DNA from 3 places in the Clostridium sp. ATCC BAA-442 genome. Region 1 is predicted to be linked to each of the others. Evidence: riboswitches for the same ligand, from Rfam matches in the RefSeq annotation. Region 1 holds a riboswitch; each other region holds the start of a gene.
What was found. A riboswitch is a leader RNA that binds a small molecule or an ion and turns the genes downstream of it on or off. The one in region 1 is predicted to bind cobalamin.

Region 1 (2,260 bases):
GCTCCACCCCCGCGTCGGTGGTGGGGCTGTCAAACAGGGCCTTTACCAGCGCCCGGTCTCCCCCCGCCAGGGCGGCGTGGGCGGCCAGGGTCTCCCGCCGGGCGTCGGCCACCTTGGAGTGGGTGTTCATGCACCCGGCGGACACCTTGATGAGCTTGCCCAGGTGGCCCACCAGCAGCACCGAGCGGAAGCCCGCCCCGGCGGCGTGGTCGATGGCCGCGCCGATATAATTGCTGCATGTGCACCAGCGGGCCAGGCTGAGGCCCAGCTTCTCCCGGGCGAAGGCCTCGCCGTAGTTGCCGGGGGTGACCACAATGTCCCGCGCCCCGGCGGCCCTCTGCTGATCCATCTCCAGGTAGAGGGAGTCCAGCAGGGCGGCCTCGCTCATGGGGCGGACGATGCCGCTGGTGCCCAGGATGGAGATGCCCCCCTCGATGCCCAGCCGGGGGTTGAAGGTGCGCCCCGCCAGGGCCTCCCCCGTGGGGACGGAGATCACCGCCCGCAGCCCGCCGGCGTAGCCCGCCCGGGCCGCGGCGGCCTCCAGCTGCTCTTGGATCATGCGGCGGGGGGTGGAGTTGATGGCCGCCTCCCCCACCGGCTGGTCGAGACCGGGCCGGGTCACCCGGCCCCCCCCCTGGCCGCCGTCAATGACAATCCCGGGCTCGGCGCTGCGCTCCACCCGGGCGCAGATGAGCGCCCCGTCGGTCACGTCGGGATCGTCGCCGCCGTCCTTGCGCACCGCGCAGGCGGCCCAGCCTTCCCCGGCGGCGTGCTCCAGCAACTCCGCCTCCACCCGCACCCCCGCCGGGGTGTCGATGTGCACGGCGGGCAGCGCCGCCCCCTCCAGCAGCAGGGCGGCGGCCCCGGCGGCAGCAGCCGCCGCGCAGGTGCCGGTGGTATAGCCGCAGCGCAGCCGCTCCCGCCCCACCGGGATATAGAGCTCCAATTTCCCCATGTGTGTCCCCCTTTCGACGCAAAAAGGCCCTCCTCGCGGTTGAGGAGGGCCCTAATCCCAGGGTACACCGCACCTCTCCACCTCAGAGCTACGCAACTGCCACTCTGCAGCGGGTCTCCTGGCTTGCGCTTCCTCCTCCGGCGCGCCTTCTCAGCCCCGCTGGGCCAATGGCTTGTGCACCTTCGTCCGCGCTTACAGTAGAGGTAAGACTGCGCCGGAGTTCCACCGGCTTCCCCGTTCTGCGGCACCGCCGCAACTGCATGTGCATTGAATTCTCTGCCATTATAGCAGTATGAGGGAAAAAAGTAAAGGCAGGGTTTCAAAATTACCCGCGGGAAACTGCCAGCAAAAAGCGGAGCCCCGCCGTCAGCAGGGAGGCCCCCAGGCCGGTGTAGAACACGGCGATGAAGCCCTCCGGCGCCAGTCCGCTGGCCCGCAGGCCGATGCCGAAGGCCATCATAAATACCATGATCAAAAATGATTTCCCATCAAAAAACTGCCAGAACCACTTCCGCTCCGAGCCATACCCCCGTATGCGCGCGGTGTGCCGCTGAACCAGCCTTCCGAACACCATGCCCTGAAACAGCCCGAAGACCAGCGCAGAGAGCGCCAGATTCCACAGGGTTACATGTCCGGGGTAAGCCAGCAGCCCGATGCGCAGGATGTTGAAGCCTGCCGCCCCCCACACCAGCCCCGCCAGCAAAAGCAATGTTTCTTTTTTTACCATGGTAAGTTCCTCCTCATTATGAACATTGTTCATTTTATGTGCAAAACAGGGCGCGGGTTCCCGCGCCCGTCTCAGCGGTAGAGCAGCCTGCGGAGCACCTGCTCCAGCCCCTCACAGTTGTCCGCGCCCCGGCTCATCTGCCCCAGCAGGCTGTCCAGCACGAAAGCGGCAAGCTGCTCCCTGGAAAAGGAAGCATCAAAGGCGGACGGCCGCACCGCACAGTCCGCCTCCAGCGCCTCCAGCAGCGTCTGGCGGACGCGCCCGAGGGCCTCCTCCATGGTTCGCCGGCCCGCGCTCCGCCCCTCGGGCAGGAAGCCCGCCGCATGTCCCTGGAAAAAGCCCGGGTATTCCCCGGCCCCGCTCTGAATGCGGTGGAACAGCCAGTGGACGTAGGCCGCAAAGCCGTCCCGGGGCGCCTCCCCCTCCGGCGCGGACAGAATCTGCATCCAGATCTCCTCCACCGTTGCGGCCAGCAGCTCCGTCTTGCCGGAAAAATAGTTGTAGACCGAGCCCACGGAGACCCGGGCCTCGGCCGCCACCGCGCGGATGCTCAGCCCGTCCAGCCCCTGCCGCCGGGC
Region 2 (2,260 bases), on a different contig from region 1:
GCAGATGTTTAGAAGCCCGCTATTCAAGACCTGATCCTATTATGGTGTCCGTGATTGCATGATTAGGAGTTTAATTCGGCGCCCCCAAAAGCGAGCTGCAAGTTTACAGATGAAAATATTACCAAAATTATAACACTTTTCGACAAAAATCGCAATAGGAACAGGCGCCATCTCTATTTGTAAGTAAGTCCACGAAAAGGAGCCAACTCCATGACGGCCACAGGCCGAATTTATTTTTGCCTCCTTGGTCGAGATAAGTTAAATAGCGTTTGGAAAATTTTTGTGTTTGCCCCTTGCATTTCAAGAAAAAAGTTGTATAATGAACTCAAAAGAAAGCCATTTGTAAAGTACAAGTTTTACAAAAGATAGTTCTTTGAAGGGAATGGTTCCTGAGTCCCGCATGGGCAGAGCGGCATGCACCTTCCCGTAAAATTTAATATGAATCCGGCTTTTGTGGCAAATGCGCGACCCGGTTCCCGTCAGGGACCGGACACGCATCCTTGTTTCTGAACAAGGGAATCAGGTGAAATTCCTGGACATGTTTTGCAGCAGGAGCCGCGGCGAAAGCTGCGGGGACGTGCAATTCAATAGCTGTGATTGTGGAGTGTATCCGTTTTCTGCGAAAGCAGGTCACTGGCGGTCGTAATGGCTTAGCTGGGAAGGCGGCGGATATGCGCAGGCGGGCTTTAGGCCCGTCGGGACACATCAGTCAGAAGACCTACTAGGAGCTTACCCCCAATTCCTTGGGGCTGCTCTGAGATAAATGCCAAATGTGAGGAGGGCATGGGATAAGTGCCCCCTTCTACCCGAAATGGGTGCAAAAGCGGACGCATATTTTGCGTCCGCTTTTTATTCGCACGCTCGGGGGAAAGACGGACGTATCGGTATGCGTCCGTCTTTTTGTTTCTATTGCCCCAAGAGGTCTGCGGGGCAGCCGGATTGTGCCACAAGTCAGGAGGCTGTTTTGTGAGCGGCAAGTATTTCACCGGTGATCAGAAGCTCAGCAAAAAACTCATTGGGCGCACCAAGGAAGCGCTTCGTCAGCGAAATGTTCAGTTTGCCCAGACGCACGGTGACGCCAGCGACGAAGAGCTGCTGGACTATGTCCGGGGTGAGGCGGCACGGCTTGGAATGACGCCCAACGCCGGGGAGATCATCGGAGGCCACTTTATCGCGGTTCGCTTTGGCTGCTGGAAGAATGTGGTCACGGCGGCGGGGCTGGTCCCGCCGAAGAAGCAGAAGCCCCTCCCCAAGCGGCAGATCTTCAAGGAGGAGCTCCGCTGTCAGGCGAGAGAGCGGGCATACACAGAGCAACAGAACAGCAGCGAGTAATCCTGATGAAGAAGGGGATCCCCTTCTTCCGTCATAGGGGGCTACCCCTATGACGAGCCTCCTTTAGGAATCCAGCGGGCCTTCGCCCGTTTCAAATGGCCGAAGCGCGGCCGACAACTGAATAGCGGCATCGGAAGGGGATACCGGCCTGGGGAAGCGCGCGGGGAGAGGAGCGCGCCAAGGGCCGAACAACGCGGTCTGCGTCGGGGCGGACGGGAGCGCAGGAACGGGGTCCGGTGCTTGCGTAAGGGCGCGTTCACAGGCCGGACAGGCCGTGACGATAAGTAACATGGGAATTTTATGCGAACTGGAAAGGTCGGGTGGTTGGGAAATGTCTTTTGATTGCGGCCATGGGAGCATGCACGCCTATGGCTGCTGAGTCCGTGTGCATGCCGCACGGGGAATCCTGCTCGTGCGGCGGTCGAGCAAAGGAAGTTTAATTTTGAAGGAGAAAAAGCCATGCAAAAGATGAAAAACGGCAAAAAGGTTCTGTCCGTGTGCCTGTCTCTGGCGATGGCCGCGGGCATGCTGTCCACCAGCGCGTTCGCGTCTTGGAACGTCTACGGCGGCAGCAACAATCACAACGCGGTGGTGACGGAGGCTCCTACCACGCCGGATGCTTCCGGCCTGAACAGCTACATCCAACTTAAGTGTACCGGCTCCGGCTGGGATGGCGTGGACAACGTGCCTGTAATGCAGACGGTGAACGGGACTACCTATGCTTACGTTCTCTACGATGGCTATGGAGCCAGCGGCGCGCTGGTAGCCAAGATCAGGTGCGCGGAAAATGGCGGCAGCAGCATCGTCTGGACTACCGATCCCTATGGCACGGAGGGAACCTCTCTGAACGCCAAGAGCGGCTTCCAACTGTCTACCCCCTATCTGGACGACAAGGGTACCCCCGACGACGCGTCGGACGATACCCTCT
Region 3 (2,260 bases), on a different contig from region 1:
AAGCAAAATCGCCGGCCCCGCGTATTCTGACGCGGAGCCGGCTTGCAGACAGGCGCACCGGCAGGGCCGGCGGCCTGTGGAGCAGCTTTCACCGGAAGCGTCCCCACAAATTCAGCAAGCAGGTTTCCTGGCTTGCGGCTCGTCACGTGCTGCGCCTTCTCACATGTGAAACATGCAATGGCGATCTGCAGCCCGCTCCCCGCTTACAGTGACCGGATCGCTCGGGAGTTGCACCCGATTCCCTCTAACCAGACGGAGTCTGGCCACTTGCTGAAAACGTATATGAAGGAATTATAGCACAGCCCGGCCGGAAAGAAAAGGGGGGTGATCTCCTGTGACTGCTCTCAACGCGAGATTTCTTATACTTGATTGGTTCGCCCGTTACAGGCGGCGAAGAGCAGATGCGGCGGTGAGCCGGTGGGAATGGAATGTGCCTGTTGCCGCTAGGCTCCGTAAGTGGAGAGCATTCGGCGCAGTTAGACACATATTGACAGGCCTTGGACGGCGGTGTATACTGAATCCATAATTTCATATAGCAGGATATGGTGATACGTTTGTATTGAAAAGGGAACGCAGTGCAAGTCTGCGACAGCTCCCGCTGCTGTAACAGGGACGGCCCGCTTAATACCACTGGGAAACCGGGAAGGTGAGCGAAGCCGGATGATCTGGAGTCAGAAGACCTGCCATGTCTATCGGATTCTATTCTTTCGGCGAGGGAGAATTGGATGCTGCCGCGGTGGATATCGCGGTCATTGGGGCATTAACTGGGCATCGCTGGGGACGGCGGTGCCCTTTTTGCATATCCAGGACAAAGAGCATTCCTGTTTTCTAACGACAAAACAGGAATGCTCTTTCATTATAAGACCAAAGCAGGGGACCGTCCCTGTTTTGAATAGAAATTTAAGAGAAGGAAAGAAGGAACATGTATGAAACGACTGGCATCCCTTCTGCTGGCCAGCGCTCTTGCGCTGACCGCAGCCGGCTGCGCGGGACAGAACCCGGCGGCTTCCACCCAAAGCGGCCCGCCGGAAGCGGTGGAGAGCGGCAAGTCCTCCGTTGCCTATGTGGAGGAACTGCGCATCGGTACCACCGCCGCCATTGACGGCGCCAACGTTATGACGGAAAACGGTATCTTCGGCAAGCTCAACTACAACGCGGTGGTCACCGCTCCCTTTGTAGTCACCGATGAGAATGGCAAGGTTCAGCCCTTTTTCATGACGGGCTGGGAGCTGAGCGGCGACTTGAATACCATTACCGCCACCTTTGCCACAGATCAGGGCCTCACCTGGCACGACGGTGAACCTGTGACCATGGATGACGTGGTGTTTACCTTCCAATATCTGATCGACCGCAAGTCCAGCTATTGCAGCGGCCTGACAGGGGTGGAGGCGGTGAATGAGACCACGGCCACCCTGACGCTGACCGACGGCAAGGCCTTCACCATGCTCAACAGCATGGCTAACTTCGTCACCCTTCGGCCGGAGCATGTGTGGTCCAAGGTGGAGGGCGAATACGCCGAGTACACCGGCGAGGACGCCGCTATCGGCTGCGGCCCCTACAAGCTCACAGGCGTGGACGAGGAGGCCCAGAGCATGACCCTAGAGGCGGTGTCGGATACCTACATGGGACAGGAGCTGACCGTGCGCAAGCTGACCGTGCGCACCTACGACAGCCACGACGCCCTGGTGATGGCCCTGCGCAGCGGGGAGGTGGACGCCATGTACGACTACTCCAACTCCCTGAACGCCACCATGGTGGACTCCATCACCGGAGTGGAGGGGCTGGATCCCGGCATGAGCGACAACCCCGGCAACTATCAACTGGTGTTCGGCTTCAACGAGCAGCCCACCGACGACCTGATCTTCCGCAAGGCCGTGCGGGCCGCGTTGGACTACGAGCTGCTCCGCGTCACCATCGGAGGGGAGGACGGCCAGATCCCCCACGCCGGTATCGTGGCGCCCCCCAATAAGGGCTTTGACGGCTCGCTGCCCGAGCTGGCTCAGGACGTGGACGAAGCCAACGCCCTGCTGGATGAGGGCGGTTATGTGGATGCTGACGGCGACGGCTGGCGGGATATGCCCGACAGCAGCGAGCTGAATGTCCTCATTACTCCCCAGTACAACAAGACCCGTCAGGCCCTCTATCTGCGCATCGCCGAAGTGCTCAAGACCAATCTGGAGGCCGTGGGCGTGCAGACTACCATGGACGAGGAGAGCGTGCGCAACTCCGACCACGCCACCGAGGTCCGCAAGCAGGGCAC

Region 2: it holds a riboswitch for cobalamin, as region 1 does, so the genes downstream of both, ACESY8_RS05405 (homing endonuclease associated repeat-containing protein) here and cbiD (cobalt-precorrin-5B (C(1))-methyltransferase CbiD) in region 1, are expected to answer to the same signal.
Region 3: it holds a riboswitch for cobalamin, as region 1 does, so the genes downstream of both, ACESY8_RS05360 (ABC transporter substrate-binding protein) here and cbiD (cobalt-precorrin-5B (C(1))-methyltransferase CbiD) in region 1, are expected to answer to the same signal.

Annotation. Positions count from the first base shown of each region.
Region 1 covers NZ_CAXSQB010000027.1:5,093-7,352, forward strand. The annotation lists gene cbiD (cobalt-precorrin-5B (C(1))-methyltransferase CbiD) at 1-955, opposite strand, end outside; cobalamin riboswitch at 1,048-1,231, opposite strand; gene ACESY8_RS12190 (hypothetical protein) at 1,281-1,682, opposite strand; gene ACESY8_RS12195 (TetR/AcrR family transcriptional regulator) at 1,754-2,260, opposite strand, start outside.
Region 2 covers NZ_CAXSQB010000008.1:51,599-53,858, forward strand. The annotation lists cobalamin riboswitch at 465-740, shown strand; gene ACESY8_RS05405 (homing endonuclease associated repeat-containing protein) at 967-1,332, shown strand; gene ACESY8_RS05410 (PQQ-binding-like beta-propeller repeat protein) at 1,792-2,260, shown strand, end outside.
Region 3 covers NZ_CAXSQB010000008.1:39,894-42,153, forward strand. The annotation lists cobalamin riboswitch at 101-286, opposite strand; cobalamin riboswitch at 527-702, shown strand; gene ACESY8_RS05360 (ABC transporter substrate-binding protein) at 927-2,260, shown strand, end outside.